Regions from separate parts of the Flexivirga sp. B27 genome, predicted to be linked through region 2. Evidence: riboswitches for the same ligand, from Rfam matches in the RefSeq annotation. Region 2 holds a riboswitch; the other holds the start of a gene.

Region 1 (3,400 bases), on a different contig from region 2:
GCCCCAAGCTGGAGGCCGCGCTCGAGGAGGCCCGCGAGAAGGGCATCAGCGACACCTACCAGTTGCAGCAGGTCATTCGCCGTGCCGTCGGTGGGTTCGTCGGCGGCAAGCTGCGCCGTCGGCCGATGATCATCCCGATCGTCATCGACGCGTGATGGGCCGGGGCGGCGAATAACTCGCGACTGTCGCGAGTTATTCGCCCCGATCGCTGGTTCCGAGCGAACAACTCGCGACAGTAGCGGCTTCGTCCGCCCAGCCCGTCGGGTCGTCACCGGGCGGGACCATCGCCAGGGAGAACCACAGCACCAGTGGGCCCCACCAGGACAACTCGGCGTCGGTCAGCCGGCATACCGACCGATAGCCCTCGAGGAAGGTCTCCCGGACCTGCGGCGTGACCGGACCCCAGTCGTGGAATCTCGTGCCCAGCAGCACCGCCGACCGCGCGAGCTCAACGATGCGGTGCTCGATGGCCGCGTCCTCGAAGTCCAGGACGGCAGCGACATCCCGGTCGTTCATCAGCAGGTTGGCCGCGCGGAAGTCACCGTGCACGAGTTGCGCGGGCCGGCCGGGTGCCGGGAGTTCGTTGACCTGTCGTTCGAGCGCAGCCAGCGCACCCGATGGCAGGTGTGGGTGGTCGTGTCCGAGCCAGTCGCCGATCCGGTCCGGCAGCGGACGGTCCGGGGGAGCAAGCTCCGGGATCTTCGCTGAGTCGTATGCCGCCAAGGCCTCGTGCAGCCGCGCGAGCATCGCACCCGCCGCAGCGACCTGGCCAGGATCGGCGACATCGAGCCATTCGCCCCGCAGCTGCCGCTGCACGCCCAGCGACACACCATCGACCTCGACCTGACGTCGATGGTCCTGGGCGGGAATCGGCGCGGACACCGGCAGGCCGTGCTCGTCGAGCCGGCCGGTCAGCTCCGCGAGAGCCGCGAGGCGAGCGAACCGGTGCCGCGCGATCGACCACTTGGCGAGCAGCGGCCCCTCCGACGTCCGGATCCACGCAAGCGCGTTCGCGAAACTGAGCACGATCCGTTCGCACGAGGTCACCTCAATGCCCCAGTGGCGACTCAGCGTCGCGGTCACCCAGTCACTTGCGGCCTCGGTGGTCGCGAATCCGAAGCGCTCGTCGAGCGCGGCTCCCGGGTCGGTGGACTCCCAGAGCATCTCGACGCTCGGTGAGTTCGTTGTCGTCATACGACCAGCATCACATCGCAGCAGCACATCGCGCGGGGTACGACGAAGGCCCCGCCCCACCGAGTGGTGGAACGGGGCCTTCGGGTTGTCAGCGCCGAGTAGGCGGTGACGGACGATCAGATCAAGCCGGCAGGTTCAGGTGCTGGCCGACGAAGATCAGGTTGGCGTTGTTCACGGTGCCCTTGTTGGCCGCGAACAGTGCCTGCCAGCCGCCCTTGACGTTGTAGCTCTGTGCGAGCTCGCTCAGGGTGTCGCCGGACTTCACCGTGACGGTCTTGCCCGAGAGGGCGACCTTCGGCGCGGTGTAGACCTTCTTGGGCGCCGTGTAAGTCTTCTTGGGCGCGGTGTAGGTCTTCTTCGGGGCCGTGTAGGTCTTCTTCGGAGCCTGCGCACGCTCGTTGGAACGCGAAACCTTGGGGGTCGTGTTCTTCGGCGCGGTGTAGGTCTTCTTCGGAGCCGGCTTCGGGGCCGGGGCCGGGTTCACGTTCGGCGAACCGCCGCCCTGGGTCAGGCCAGCGCGCACCGAGCAGACCGGCCAGGCGCCGGGACCCTGGGAAGCCAGGACCTTCTCGGCGACCGAGATCTGGGCCGACTTGGACGCCATGTTGGCGTTCGACGCGTAGGCGCCACCGCCGAAGGCGATCCAGGTCGAGTGGGTGAACTGCAGGCCACCGTAGAAACCGTTGCCCGTGTTGATCGACCAGTTGCCACCGCTCTCGCAGGCAGCGACGCGGTCCCACGTGGAGACCGAGGCTGCGTGAGCGTCACCAGCGGTGGCGACGCCGGCAGCGGCAAGGGCTGCGGCGGCGGCAACCCCGATGCCGACGGCGCGGGTCTTGTTGCTGAAGTTCTTGCTGAGGTCCATTGATTCCTCTCCTGACGTGCGCATACGGGGTTAGCTGTCGGGTCGGGCTGTCAGGTGCCCGGCAGGTTTTTGGCCTGCTCTCACCCCAAGACCGCTGTCACGGCCAAATTGGGTTCCCCATCCTCGTCGTGCCTCCGGGACCGTCCCGGATCTTGGTGACTGCTCGACGAGGTTGTGCGCAGCAAGTCACAGGCAGGGGGCGAAGTCATGCCGGGTTGCAAGACTTCGTCGATGGAAGGTTCTTCGCCAGGGGGACGAAATTTCAACCACCGATCGTCGAAGGTACGTGGTCGAAGGACGATTGCCAAGTTGAAACGTGACCATTTCGTGACTTTTTTTTGAAGTGTCGCGAGAGTCACACGAATCGTGTTGCATGCGTCACAGGAATCACATCCACCACATGCGTCAGGCGTCCCTGTGTGGTGAGAATACGACTGTGCCCCAACTGGATCCGATGCCTCGCCGCGTATGGCGTGCCGAAGCAAGCACGGTCTGCTGGTGGGTGCTGGCCGTGCTGCAGGCGTGCGTAGGCCTTGCGGCCGCGGCGCGGTGGGCGGACCTTACCTGGTTGGTGCCGTCGCTGCAGGCCCTTTTCCCGATCGTTGGAATTGCAGCGGTCGTGACGCTCGTGGCCGCTGTCGCACTGCGGTTCCGCTGGCTGGCCGTAGGCGCCCTCCTCGTCGCCATACCGCCGCTGGTGCTGGGCGCCGGAGCGTTGCGCAGCGACACCGTCCCGGCCGGCCCGCACGACGAGACCGTCATGACGATCAACCTGGAGTATGGCGGCGCCGACCCCGGCCGCGTCGTTGCAGCGGTGCGGGAGCAGCACGTCGACACCCTGGTGCTGGAGGAGTGCACACCGCAGGAGTTGGCGGCGCTGCGCCGCCACGGACTCGGTGCGGCCCTGCCGCACCAGGCCGGCCGCGCCGCACCGGGCATCCGGGGGACGGTGGTCCGCAGCACCCACCGCGTGCATCTGGTGTCCGAGAACGCGGCGGGCCGCTTCCCGAGCAGTCCCGACGTCAGGGTGCACACGCAGCGCGGCACCTACCGGCTGCGCGCGGTGCACATGCCGGCCCCGCTGCCGGAGATCGTCGGCGACTGGCGCGCTGCGCTGCACGAGTTGGCCAGGTGGCGTGCGCAGCGACCTGCTGGGCAGCCGCTCGTCCTCGCCGGCGATTTCAACGCCTCCTCGGCCATGCCCGCCTTCCGGCAGGTGGCCGACGGGTTGACACAGAGCAGCCGCGCGACCGGATCCGGCTGGCGCCGGACGTGGCCGAACGACAGCTGGCTGCCGCCCTTCATCCAGCTGGATCACGTGCTCAGCCGAGGCTTCGGTGT
Region 2 (3,400 bases):
TCCGCTAGCGCTCCGGGGTACTCGACCAGCTTGTGCGGGGCAGCGGACAGCCCGTGGGCTTCCGGTCGGAACCGGTCGGCGCGATGGACGAGATCGCGCCACCCACGGGCTGCGGTGGCTGCGTTGGAGTAGCTACCGAACGTCCGTTTCGTCGGCACACCGGAGGTGGCCGGCGACGAATACGAAGGTTGCGCTAGCGCGCAACCACCTCACGCGTCCTTTGAGAATTCACTCTTGGACCACCTCCTTTCTCGTGTGGCACCACGCTAGGCCGAGGCGCTCGCGGGTGGCAACGGGTTTAACCGGCGAGTTGCCGGAGAGGTCCGCAAAACGGCCCCGAACGCAAGAACGGCTGGCGCCCAGGGGAGGTGCGCCAGCCGTCCGAGCGCCACCGTGAGGTGGGCTCACCCCGTCCGTGAACCGGACGGTTCGGGAGGCTGTGGGTCAGGGGGGAGGAGCCCCACAGCTTCCAAGAACAAGAACGTAGCGTGACCGCGAAGGATTCCCGAACTTATTGACCGAAAATCTTCTGGATGTCTTCGGGATGTTCTGCCGGCCAGCCGGTAGAAGTTGGACGGCAGATGGACGGCATGGCAACTGTCGTCGCTTAGTGGCAGGCTGGCCCTGTGAGTGAGTTGATCGACACCACCGAGATGTATTTGCGCACGATCTTCGACCTGGAGGAAGAAGGCATCGTGCCTCTGCGAGCGCGCATCGCGGAGCGACTGGGACACTCGGGTCCCACTGTGTCCCAGACAGTCGCCCGGATGGAGCGCGACGGTCTGCTGACCCTTGCCGGCGACCGGCACCTGGAGTTCACCGACCACGGCCGGACGCTGGCCACGCGAGTGATGCGCAAGCATCGGCTCGCCGAGCGACTGCTGGTCGATGTCATCGGTGTCGAGCTCGAATACGCGCACGACGAGGCGTGCCGGTGGGAGCACGTGATGAGTGAGCGGGTCGAGCGCAAGATCCTGGCCATGCTGGAGGAGCGGCACATCTCGCCATACGGCAACCCGATCCCCGGTCTGGTCGAGCTCGGCGAGGAGGAGACCCGCCTGCGGTTCCGTGACGGTGTGCGGCCGATGACCGAGGTCGTGACCGAGGAGCCGACCAACTTCGTGGTCCGCCGGGTCGGCGAGCCTGCACAGGCCGACCAGGACGCGCTCAGCGTGCTGACCGCAGGTGGCATCACCCCGGACGCGAAGGTGCAGATCCAGCTCGAGAATGACCGGGTGGTGGTCCGTGCCGAGGGCCAGGACGCGGTGTCCTTGCCGCGTGACGTGGCGATGCACGTCTTCGTGGACGCAGACTGACAACCGTGTAATAGCAACGGATTTCAGATTCTTTCGACGAATTCGTGACCTCCTTGTGACATGCGGCCCCGGGTTGTGTACCGTTTTCCCCGGCCCGCCACTCGGTGGGCTTCCGTGAGGCAACGCCGAGTCCTGCCAGCCGAACGGACGTAACGATCCGCCTGGCAGGAGCGGGGGAACCATTCCGGGCGACCCAGGTCGTCCTTGGGGCGAAGTTCGGTCCGGCACCGCAGGGTGTCGATCCGGACCGGGTATCTCCAGCCCGAGCCCGACAGCTCACCTCGTAGGCGACGGAGAGGTGCTTCGTGTCCATTCTTGGTCCGCGCGGTCGTCACCGCGCCCCGAGCAAGTTGTCGACGACTTTCAACTCGACCGCACGCGTTTCGGCCACAGTCGCCGTCGCGGGTGGTCTGGTGGCATCGATCGCCGCACCGCAGGCGGCTTCGGCCACCACCGGTGTCGCATCGATCACCGGTGCGAGCTCGGTCGACTTCGCCGCCCAGGCAGCCCGCGCACAGGCAGCTGCACACCCGCTGACCGCGACGAAGGCACAGCAGCAGCTGGGCGCCGTCGAGGCCAAGGGCCAGCTGGCGACCGCGGTCTCCGCGAAGAGCTACGAGGCTCCGAAGAAGCAGGTGCGTCCGCGCACCTCCTCGGTCTCGCGTAGCCAGACGCGGCCCGCCGCAACCACCACGGCAAACACCGCCGCTGACACCACCCCGGTGCGTCAGGCGCCGCAGTCGAACCCCACTCCGGCACCGGCCCCCAAGCCCAAGCCGAAGCCGGCTCCTGCGCCTGCCTCTGACGGCAGCATCGTGTCGATCGCCAAGCAGTACGTCGGCACGCCCTACGTCTACGGCGGCTCGAGCCCGGCAGGCTTCGACTGCTCCGGCTTCACGTCCTACGTCTACGCGCAGGTTGGCAAGTCCATCCCGCACACCGCCACCGGTCAGCTGCAGGCAGCGACCCCGGTGAGCAACCCGCAGCCGGGTGACCTGATCTTCTTCGGCGACGGCAGCTCGGCCTACCACGTCGCCATCTACGCAGGCAACGGCATGATGGTGGACTCCAACCACCCCGGTGGTTCGGTCGGCGTCCGTGCGATCTACAGTGGGGTCTCCGGCTACGGCCGCATCTGAGCCAAATCTGAGCAATACCAGCCTGATTCGAACCCGCCGCGCTTCATGGGCGCGGCGGGTTCGTGCATCTCCGGATGCGCTGCTTGAACTGTCTTGAGATGCCCGTCAGCTGTGCTTGAGTTGTTCCCCTATCTCCCGAAAGGCTTTGACCCGTATGTCGTCGCTGAGCGAAACCCTGCTTGCCACCGAACGCCGCCCGAAGGTCGTCGAGGATCTGGTCGACGTCATCAATGCCGAGGTCAAGGACAAGAAGGGCGTCAGCGGCGTCGCGATCAAGGGCGGGTATGCCGCAGTGCGCAAGTTCAACCCGACCGTTGCCTCCGATGCGACCAACCGCATGCTGCCGCAGGTCGCCGACGCGCTGCAGCCCTTCTGGGACGACTTCGCGGGGTCCGGTGACTTCGGTCAGTACCTCGCCGGCCGTGGCGACGAGGCCGCCGACGCGTTGCTGGCGGTGACCGACGCCCGTGCGGAGAAGACCGAGCGCGAGCCGCTGAAGCGTGCTTACAAGAGCTTGCGCGGCAAGGCGAAGGAGAACGTCAAGCAGGCCCTGCCGCGACTGGGCACCGCCATCCAGACCAACGCTGGCTGAGTCGTTGAGCTGATCGAGGTCGTTGAGCCGACTGAGGTCGTTGAGCCGACTGAGGTCGTTGAGCTTGTCGAAACGTGACCTCGACAGGCTCGGCCATCTCCGGGGCGGGCTCGGCCATCTCCGGGGCGGGCTCGGCCATCTCCGGGACAGGCTCGGCCGTCTGCGGGATGGGCGCGGCTGCCACGGGGTGATCACCCAGCGCCGATGCTCCGCTTCGGCGGCTTGGGCGGGCCGACCGTCTTGGTCTCGGTGACCGTGGTGGTCTCCGTCTTCGGCGGCTCGGACTTGGTCGTGGTCTTGGTCGTCGTCGCTGTCGTGGTTGCCGACTTCGTCTGCGTCTTGGTCGCCGTCTT

Evidence for each region. Region 2 has a riboswitch for cyclic di-AMP ahead of ACSZL9_RS18425 (C40 family peptidase). Riboswitches for the same ligand answer to the same signal wherever they lie in the genome.
Region 1: it holds a riboswitch for cyclic di-AMP, as region 2 does, so the genes downstream of both, ACSZL9_RS04695 (transglycosylase family protein) here and ACSZL9_RS18425 (C40 family peptidase) in region 2, are expected to answer to the same signal.

The regions. Positions count from the first base shown of each region.
Region 1 is NZ_JBPYUM010000001.1:1,024,275-1,027,674, reverse strand. It holds gene ACSZL9_RS04705 (ribonuclease J) at 1-155, shown strand, start outside; gene ACSZL9_RS04700 (phosphotransferase enzyme family protein) at 193-1,194, opposite strand; gene ACSZL9_RS04695 (transglycosylase family protein) at 1,316-2,059, opposite strand; cyclic di-AMP (ydaO/yuaA leader) riboswitch at 2,064-2,208, opposite strand; gene ACSZL9_RS04690 (endonuclease/exonuclease/phosphatase family protein) at 2,496-3,400, shown strand, end outside.
Region 2 is NZ_JBPYUM010000006.1:68,646-72,045, reverse strand. It holds gene ACSZL9_RS18430 (metal-dependent transcriptional regulator) at 627-1,316, shown strand; cyclic di-AMP (ydaO/yuaA leader) riboswitch at 1,430-1,621, shown strand; gene ACSZL9_RS18425 (C40 family peptidase) at 1,730-2,455, shown strand; gene ACSZL9_RS18420 (DUF6918 family protein) at 2,610-3,047, shown strand; gene ACSZL9_RS18415 (hypothetical protein) at 3,239-3,400, opposite strand, start outside.